2 regions of the Streptomyces sp. 8N114 genome follow, and region 1 is predicted to be linked to the other one. Evidence: predicted binding sites of a transcription regulator. Region 1 holds the regulator's gene; the other holds the start of a gene.

What was found. Region 1 encodes HrcA, which represses chaperone genes, less so after heat shock. Its sites were predicted from a motif close to TTNGCACTCNGNNNNNCNGAGTGCNAA; they were not measured.
Region 2: the regulator HrcA is predicted to act here: its motif matches at 1,277-1,303, upstream of groL (chaperonin GroEL).

What each region holds. Positions count from the first base shown of each region.
Region 1 is NZ_JBQQBT010000012.1:18,677-22,085, reverse strand. Features, by position in the region: gene ACTWQF_RS23210 (nitronate monooxygenase) at 1-93, opposite strand, end outside; gene dnaJ (molecular chaperone DnaJ) at 312-1,445, opposite strand; gene hrcA (heat-inducible transcriptional repressor HrcA) at 1,446-2,462, opposite strand; gene ACTWQF_RS23195 (MBL fold metallo-hydrolase) at 2,688-3,409, shown strand, end outside.
Region 2 is NZ_JBQQBT010000016.1:79,731-83,139, forward strand. Features, by position in the region: gene ACTWQF_RS26740 (MoaD/ThiS family protein) at 61-336, shown strand; gene ACTWQF_RS26745 (cold-shock protein) at 841-1,044, shown strand; gene groL (chaperonin GroEL) at 1,486-3,114, shown strand; gene ACTWQF_RS26755 (DUF427 domain-containing protein) at 3,236-3,409, opposite strand, start outside.

The sequences.
Region 1 (3,409 bases):
AGCCAGCGCGGGCCGGGAGACCCCGCCCGCCATCGGTGCCTGGATGACGGGATGCGCAGTCAGCTCGTAGAGCGAAGACGACGAGGTCGACATGACCACATCCTGTCACGCCCCCACCACAGCCCCGGCCCAACCCCCGACGCCCCAGAAGACCACCCCCGCCCCCCAGGCCAAGCCCGAACGGCCCCGCCTTCAGCGCGATCTGACAGCCTCGCCTCAGCGCGGTCGAACAGCCCCGCCTCAGCGGCCGTTACTGCATCCACCGGGGGACAACCCCCAGACCCCCGGCCGATCCCGAATGGCGGCCCGCCTCAGCGGCCGTTGAAGGCGTCCTTCAGCCGGGAGAACAACCCCTGCTGGCCCGGCTGGAACTGACCCGTGGGCCGCTCCTCGCCGCGGAGTTTGGCCAGGCGGCGCAGGAGCTCCTCCTGGTCCGGCTCCAGCTTGGTCGGCGTCGTCACCTCGACGTGCACGATGAGCTGGCCACGGCCACCACCGCGCAGGTGGGTGATGCCACGCTCGTGGAGCGGGATCGACTGACCGGACTGGGTGCCGGGGCGGATGTCGACCTCCTCCATGCCGTCCAGCGTCTCCAGCGGCACCTTGGTGCCGAGGGCCGCGGCCGTCATGGGGATGGTGACAGTGCAGTGCAGGTCGTCACCACGGCGCTGGAAGACCGGGTGGGCGTTCTCGTGGATCTCCACGTACAGATCACCGGCCGGGCCGCCGCCCGGGCCGACCTCGCCCTCGCCCGCGAGCTGGATGCGGGTGCCGTTGTCGACACCGGCGGGGATCTTCACGGTGAGGCTGCGCCGCGAGCGCACCCGCCCGTCGCCCGCGCACTCCGGGCAGGGGGTGGGCACGACGGTGCCGAAGCCCTGGCACTGGGGGCACGGCCGGGAGGTCATGACCTGGCCCAGGAAGGACCGGGTGACCTGGGAGACCTCACCACGGCCGCGGCACATGTCGCAGGTCTGCGCCGAGGTGCCCGGCGCGGCACCGTCGCCGCTGCAGGTGCCGCAGACGATGGCGGTGTCGACCTGGATGTCCTTGGTGGTGCCGAACGCGGCCTCTTCCAGGTCGATGTCCAGCCGGATCATGGCGTCCTGGCCCCGACGGGTACGCGAGCGCGGCCCGCGCTGCGCCGCCGTGCCGAAGAAGGCGTCCATGATGTCGCTGAAGTTGCCGAAGCCCCCGCCGAAGCCGCCGGCACCGGCGCCCGCGGCGCCCGCGGCCGGGTCCCCGCCGAGGTCGTAGACCTGCTTCTTCTGCGGGTCCGAGAGCACCTCGTAAGCGGTGTTGATCTCCTTGAACCGCTCCTGGGTCTTCGGATCCGGGTTGACGTCCGGGTGCAGCTCGCGCGCGAGTCTGCGGAACGCCTTCTTGATCTCGTCCTGCGAGGCGTCACGCTGCACGCCGAGGACCGCGTAGTAGTCCGTCGCCACTTATGACTCCGCCAGGATCTGTCCGACGTACCGTGCCACTGCGCGTACAGCTCCCATCGTTCCGGGGTAGTCCATGCGGGTCGGTCCGACCACACCGAGCTTGGCGACCGCTTCGTCGCCCGAACCGTAGCCGACCGAGACGACCGATGTGGAACTCAGTCCCTCATGCTGGTTCTCATGCCCGATTCGTACGGTCATGCCGGGGTCCTTGGCCTCTCCGAGCAGCTTCAGCAGAACGACCTGCTCCTCCAGCGCCTCCAGTACGGGCCGGATGGTGAGCGGGAAGTCGTGCCCGAAGCGGGTCAGATTGGCGGTGCCGCCGATCATCAGCCGCTCCTCGGTCTCCTCGACCAGGGTCTCCAGCAGGGTGGCCAGCACCGTCTGGATCGTGCCTCTGTCGTCGGCGTCGAACGCCTCGGGCAGGTCCTGCACCAAGGACGGGACCTCGGTGAAGCGCTCGCCGACCACCCGGCTGTTGAGCCGGGCACGCAGGTCGGCCAGTACCGTCTCGCCGATCGGCGCCGGGCAGTCGATCATCCGCTGCTCGACCCGGCCGGTGTCGGTGATCAGCACCAGCATCAGCCGCGCGGGCGCCAGCGCCAGCAGCTCCACGTGCCGCACCGTCGAGCGGGTCAGCGACGGATACTGCACCACCGCGACCTGCCGGGTGAGCTGGGCGAGCAGCCGGACCGTACGGCCGACGACGTCGTCGAGGTCGACGGCGCCCTCCAGGAAGTTCTGGATGGCGCGCCGCTCGGGGGGCGACAGCGGCTTGACCCCGGCGAGCTTGTCGACGAAGAGGCGGTAACCCTTGTCGGTGGGGATCCGGCCCGCGCTGGTGTGGGGCTGGGCGATGTACCCATCCTCCTCCAGCGCCGCCATGTCGTTGCGGACGGTGGCCGGGGACACCTTCAGGTTGTGGCGCTCCGTGAGGGCCTTGGAGCCCACCGGCTCCTCCGTGCCCACGTAGTCCTGGACGATGGCGCGGAGGACTTCAAGTCGACGCTCGCTGAGCAAGGCGCACACCTCCCGTCCGGCCGCTGGTCTGGAGTCCGATCCCCTGGCGGTCTCTGGCACTCTTCATGCCGGAGTGCCAAGTCCCTGAGCCAGTGTACGGCCGGTCACCACGGCCAGGGCAAGGGCCGCCTGATCGCAGGCCCGACCGTACCGCGCCGCTGCGGCGGCGGCGCTGCTTCCGCGCGGCCGAGGGCGCGGTGGTCGGGCTGCCGCTAGCGTCGTCGTATGCAGCCGTTCGGTAAAGACGCGAAGCAGGATTCGCCGGCCGACGACCGGCGCTGGGAGCGGATCGCGCCCGGGGTGCTGCGGCGCAGACTGCCGCAGTGGGACGCGACGGTCGGCGCCGTCGGGGGCGACAACGAGGCGCTGGTGGTCGACACCGGGTCCTCGCTGCTGGAAGGCTCGGAGATCCGTGCCGAGGTGACCGCACTGCTGGGGCGCCGGGTGACGCGGGTGGTCCTCACCCATCCGCACTTCGACCACATCTTCGGCGCGGCCGTCTTCTCCGGCGCCGAGGTGTACGCGGCGGTCGGCGTCAGCGAGCTGCTGGCCCGCAACACCGACCTGCTGCGGGACGACGCCGTGGCACACGGCCTGCTGGAGGACGAGGCCGGGGAGGCGGCGGACGTGCTGGTGCGCCCGCACCATCCGGTCAGCGGGCAGCTGACCCTCGACCTGGGCGGGCGGGAGGTCGTGCTGGTCAACGTCGGCCCCGCGCACACCGAGCACGACCTGGCCGTGCTGGTGCCCGGCACCCCCGATGTCGTCTTCTGCGGGGACCTCGTGGAGGAGTCCGGCGCCCCCCAGGCCGGCGCCGACGCCCACCCCTCCCGCTGGCCGGCCGCGCTGGACCGGCTGCTGGCGCTGGGCGGCGAGGACGCGGTGTACGTACCGGGGCACGGGGCACTGGTGGACGCGGCGTTCGTACGGGCACAACGGGAGGAGCT
Region 2 (3,409 bases), on a different contig from region 1:
GTGGGAATGCCGGAGCGGGGCCCCCTGGGGTGCTTTCCCTCTTACGTTAGGAAGATCGACATGAGCGTCAACGTCCGGATCCCGACCATCCTCCGTACCTACACGGGCGGTCAGGCCGAGGTCACCGCCGAGGGCGGCACCCTCGCCGAGGTCCTGGCGGACCTGGAGAAGAACCACGCGGGCATCAGCGCCCGTGTCCTGGACGACGCGGGCAAGCTCCGCCGCTTCGTCAACGTCTACGTCAACGACGACGACGTCCGCTTCGAGCAGGGCCTGGAGACCCCCACCCCGGACGGTGCGGGCATCTCCATCATCCCGGCGGTGGCCGGCGGCTGACCCGTCCGGCCGCGCGGTCGGGGCTGCGGCCCCGCAGCCGCCCGCCGCTGCCCCGCCGACCAGCGCTCGGGCTCTGTGATCGCCCCTTCCGAGGAAAAACGGAAGGGGCGATTCCATGTGACGAGAGGCGGTTCGGGAGACGGTAGAGTTACGGCAGTTCCCCCTCCCGGCGGTTGCCGGACGCGTATGAGAACGCGCCAGGGGCGGATCAACACCGCGACAACAACGGGACAAGTTGCTGTCGAAAACCGGACGGCAATTGTCGTGAAGGCCCCGAATGTCTGGCCCGACTTGCCCTGCTCCGACGGCAGTTGAGGCTTATTTCCGATCAGTCGTGCCCAGAATTCTCGTCCGATTGACCTGTTGCACAGGGCGTCCGTGCAGATACATTCAGCGGCGGTCGACGCGTTCCGGCGCACGCCCCCGCTTGCTTGTGGGGGTGAGGTCTGACCCGGGTTCGCGAAGTGCGGGCTCGTGCAAGGGCCAGTAATAGGGGAGTTAGGAATGGCTCAGGGCACCGTCAAGTGGTTCAACGCGGAGAAGGGGTACGGCTTCATCGCGGTCGACGGTGGTGCGGACGTGTTCGTCCACTACAGCGCGATCCAGATGGACGGTTACCGCACCCTGGACGAAGGGCAGCGGGTCGAGTTCGAGATCTCGCAGGGTCAGAAGGGGCCGCAGGCGGACATGGTCCGCGTGACCGGCTGAGTGTCGCCGGACTGCGCAGAGCTTGTAGACACAGCAGAGAAGAGAAGGGGCCGCACCCACGGTGCGGCCCCTTCTTCGTGCCCAAGCTGCGAGGGAGGAGTTTCCCCCCGGAGGGGGCCCGGGGCTGTGCTTACATGCGGCTCCGCCGCGTGGGCGCGCCCAGCCAGGGAGCACCCGCAGCCCGACGGACAGGGGCACCCCCTCATCGGCATGGCGAGCCCCGCCAACGTCGCTTGCACTCTCCATGCCCGAGTGCTAATCATTGGGTTAGCACTCTGCGAGTGAGAGTGACAAAGAAGGACCGGGTCGGTGAGGCCGCAGGCCGGTGGGGAAGGAACCGCCGGGTCGCAGGCCGTCCGTCGCGGGCGCCACGCGGTCCGGAGAAATCCAACCCTCCCCTTGCGCTCGGCGCATGGGGGAATCCAGGGAGGACCAACCCACATGGCCAAGATCATCGCCTTTGACGAGGAGGCGCGGCGCGGTCTTGAGCGTGGCATGAACCAGCTTGCCGACGCCGTCAAGGTCACGCTCGGCCCGAAGGGCCGCAACGTCGTTCTGGAGAAGAAGTGGGGCGCCCCCACGATCACGAACGACGGTGTCTCCATCGCCAAGGAGATCGAGCTCGAGGACTCCTACGAGAAGATCGGCGCCGAGCTGGTCAAGGAGGTCGCCAAGAAGACGGACGACGTCGCCGGTGACGGCACGACGACCGCCACCGTGCTGGCTCAGGCGCTCGTGCGGGAGGGTCTGCGCAACGTTGCCGCGGGCGCCAACCCGATGGCCCTCAAGCGCGGTATCGAGCAGGCCACCGAGGCCGTCTCCGCCGCTCTTCTGGAGCAGGCGAAGGACGTGGAGACCAAGGAGCAGATCGCTTCGACCGCCTCCATCTCCGCTGCCGACACCCAGATCGGTGAGCTGATCGCCGAGGCCATGGACAAGGTCGGCAAGGAAGGCGTCATCACCGTCGAGGAGTCGCAGACCTTCGGGCTCGAGCTCGAGCTCACCGAGGGCATGCGCTTCGACAAGGGCTACATCTCCGCCTACTTCGCCACCGACATGGAGCGCATGGAGGCGGAGCTCGAGGACCCGTACATCCTCATCGTCAACTCCAAGATCAGCAACGTGAAGGACCTCCTTCCGCTGCTGGAGAAGGTCATGCAGTCGGGCAAGCCGCTGCTGATCATCGCGGAGGACGTCGAGGGCGAGGCGCTGTCCACGCTGGTCGTCAACAAGATCCGTGGCACCTTCAAGTCCGTCGCCGTCAAGGCCCCGGGCTTCGGTGACCGCCGCAAGGCCATGCTCGGCGACATCGCCATCCTCACCGGCGGCCAGGTCATCTCCGAGGAGGTCGGTCTCAAGCTGGAGAACGCCACCCTCGACCTGCTGGGCCGGGCGCGCAAGGTCCAGATCACCAAGGACGAGACCACCATCGTCGACGGTGCGGGCGACAGCGAGCAGGTCGCGGGCCGGGTCAACCAGATCCGCGCCGAGATCGAGAACAGCGACTCGGACTACGACCGCGAGAAGCTCCAGGAGCGCCTGGCGAAGCTGGCCGGCGGCGTGGCCGTCATCAAGGCCGGTGCCGCCACCGAGGTTGAGCTCAAGGAGCGGAAGCACCGCATCGAGGACGCCGTCCGCAACGCGAAGGCGGCCGTCGAGGAGGGCATCGTCGCCGGCGGTGGCGTGGCCCTGCTGCAGGCTTCCTCGGTCTTCGAGAAGCTGGAGCTGGAGGGCGACGAGGCCACCGGTGCCGCCGCCGTCAAGCTGGCTCTCGAGGCCCCGCTCAAGCAGATCGCGGTCAACGCCGGCCTCGAGGGCGGCGTCATCGTGGAGAAGGTGCGCAACCTGACCCCGGGCCACGGTCTGAACGCGGCCACCGGCGAGTACGTCGACATGATCGCCGAGGGCATCCTCGACCCGGCCAAGGTGACGCGCTCCGCGCTGCAGAACGCCGCCTCCATCGCGGCGCTCTTCCTCACCACCGAGGCCGTCATCGCCGACAAGCCGGAGAAGGCCGCCGCGGGCGCCGACGCGGCTGCCGGCGGTGGCATGGGCGGCATGGACTTCTGATGAGTCCGAGCCGTTCGCACGGCTCCGCCGCCTGCTGAGGCAGTACGAAGGCGGGTACCCCCGAGGGGGTGCCCGCCTTTGCCGTTCCGGCGGTTTCTGGAGTCGGCGGCGTTGTGGCGGTTCAGCCGACCTCGATGTCCGGGAAGCAGAAGTAGCCCTTGATCTCGGACACCTGGTCGAAGGGCTCGGGGTAGGACCAGGCGATGTCCTGGGCCGTACCGTCGGCCAGCGACCAGTAGTCGGCGGTGCCTTTGAAAGGGCAGCGGGTGTGGGTGTCGGACAGGGCGAGCAGGTC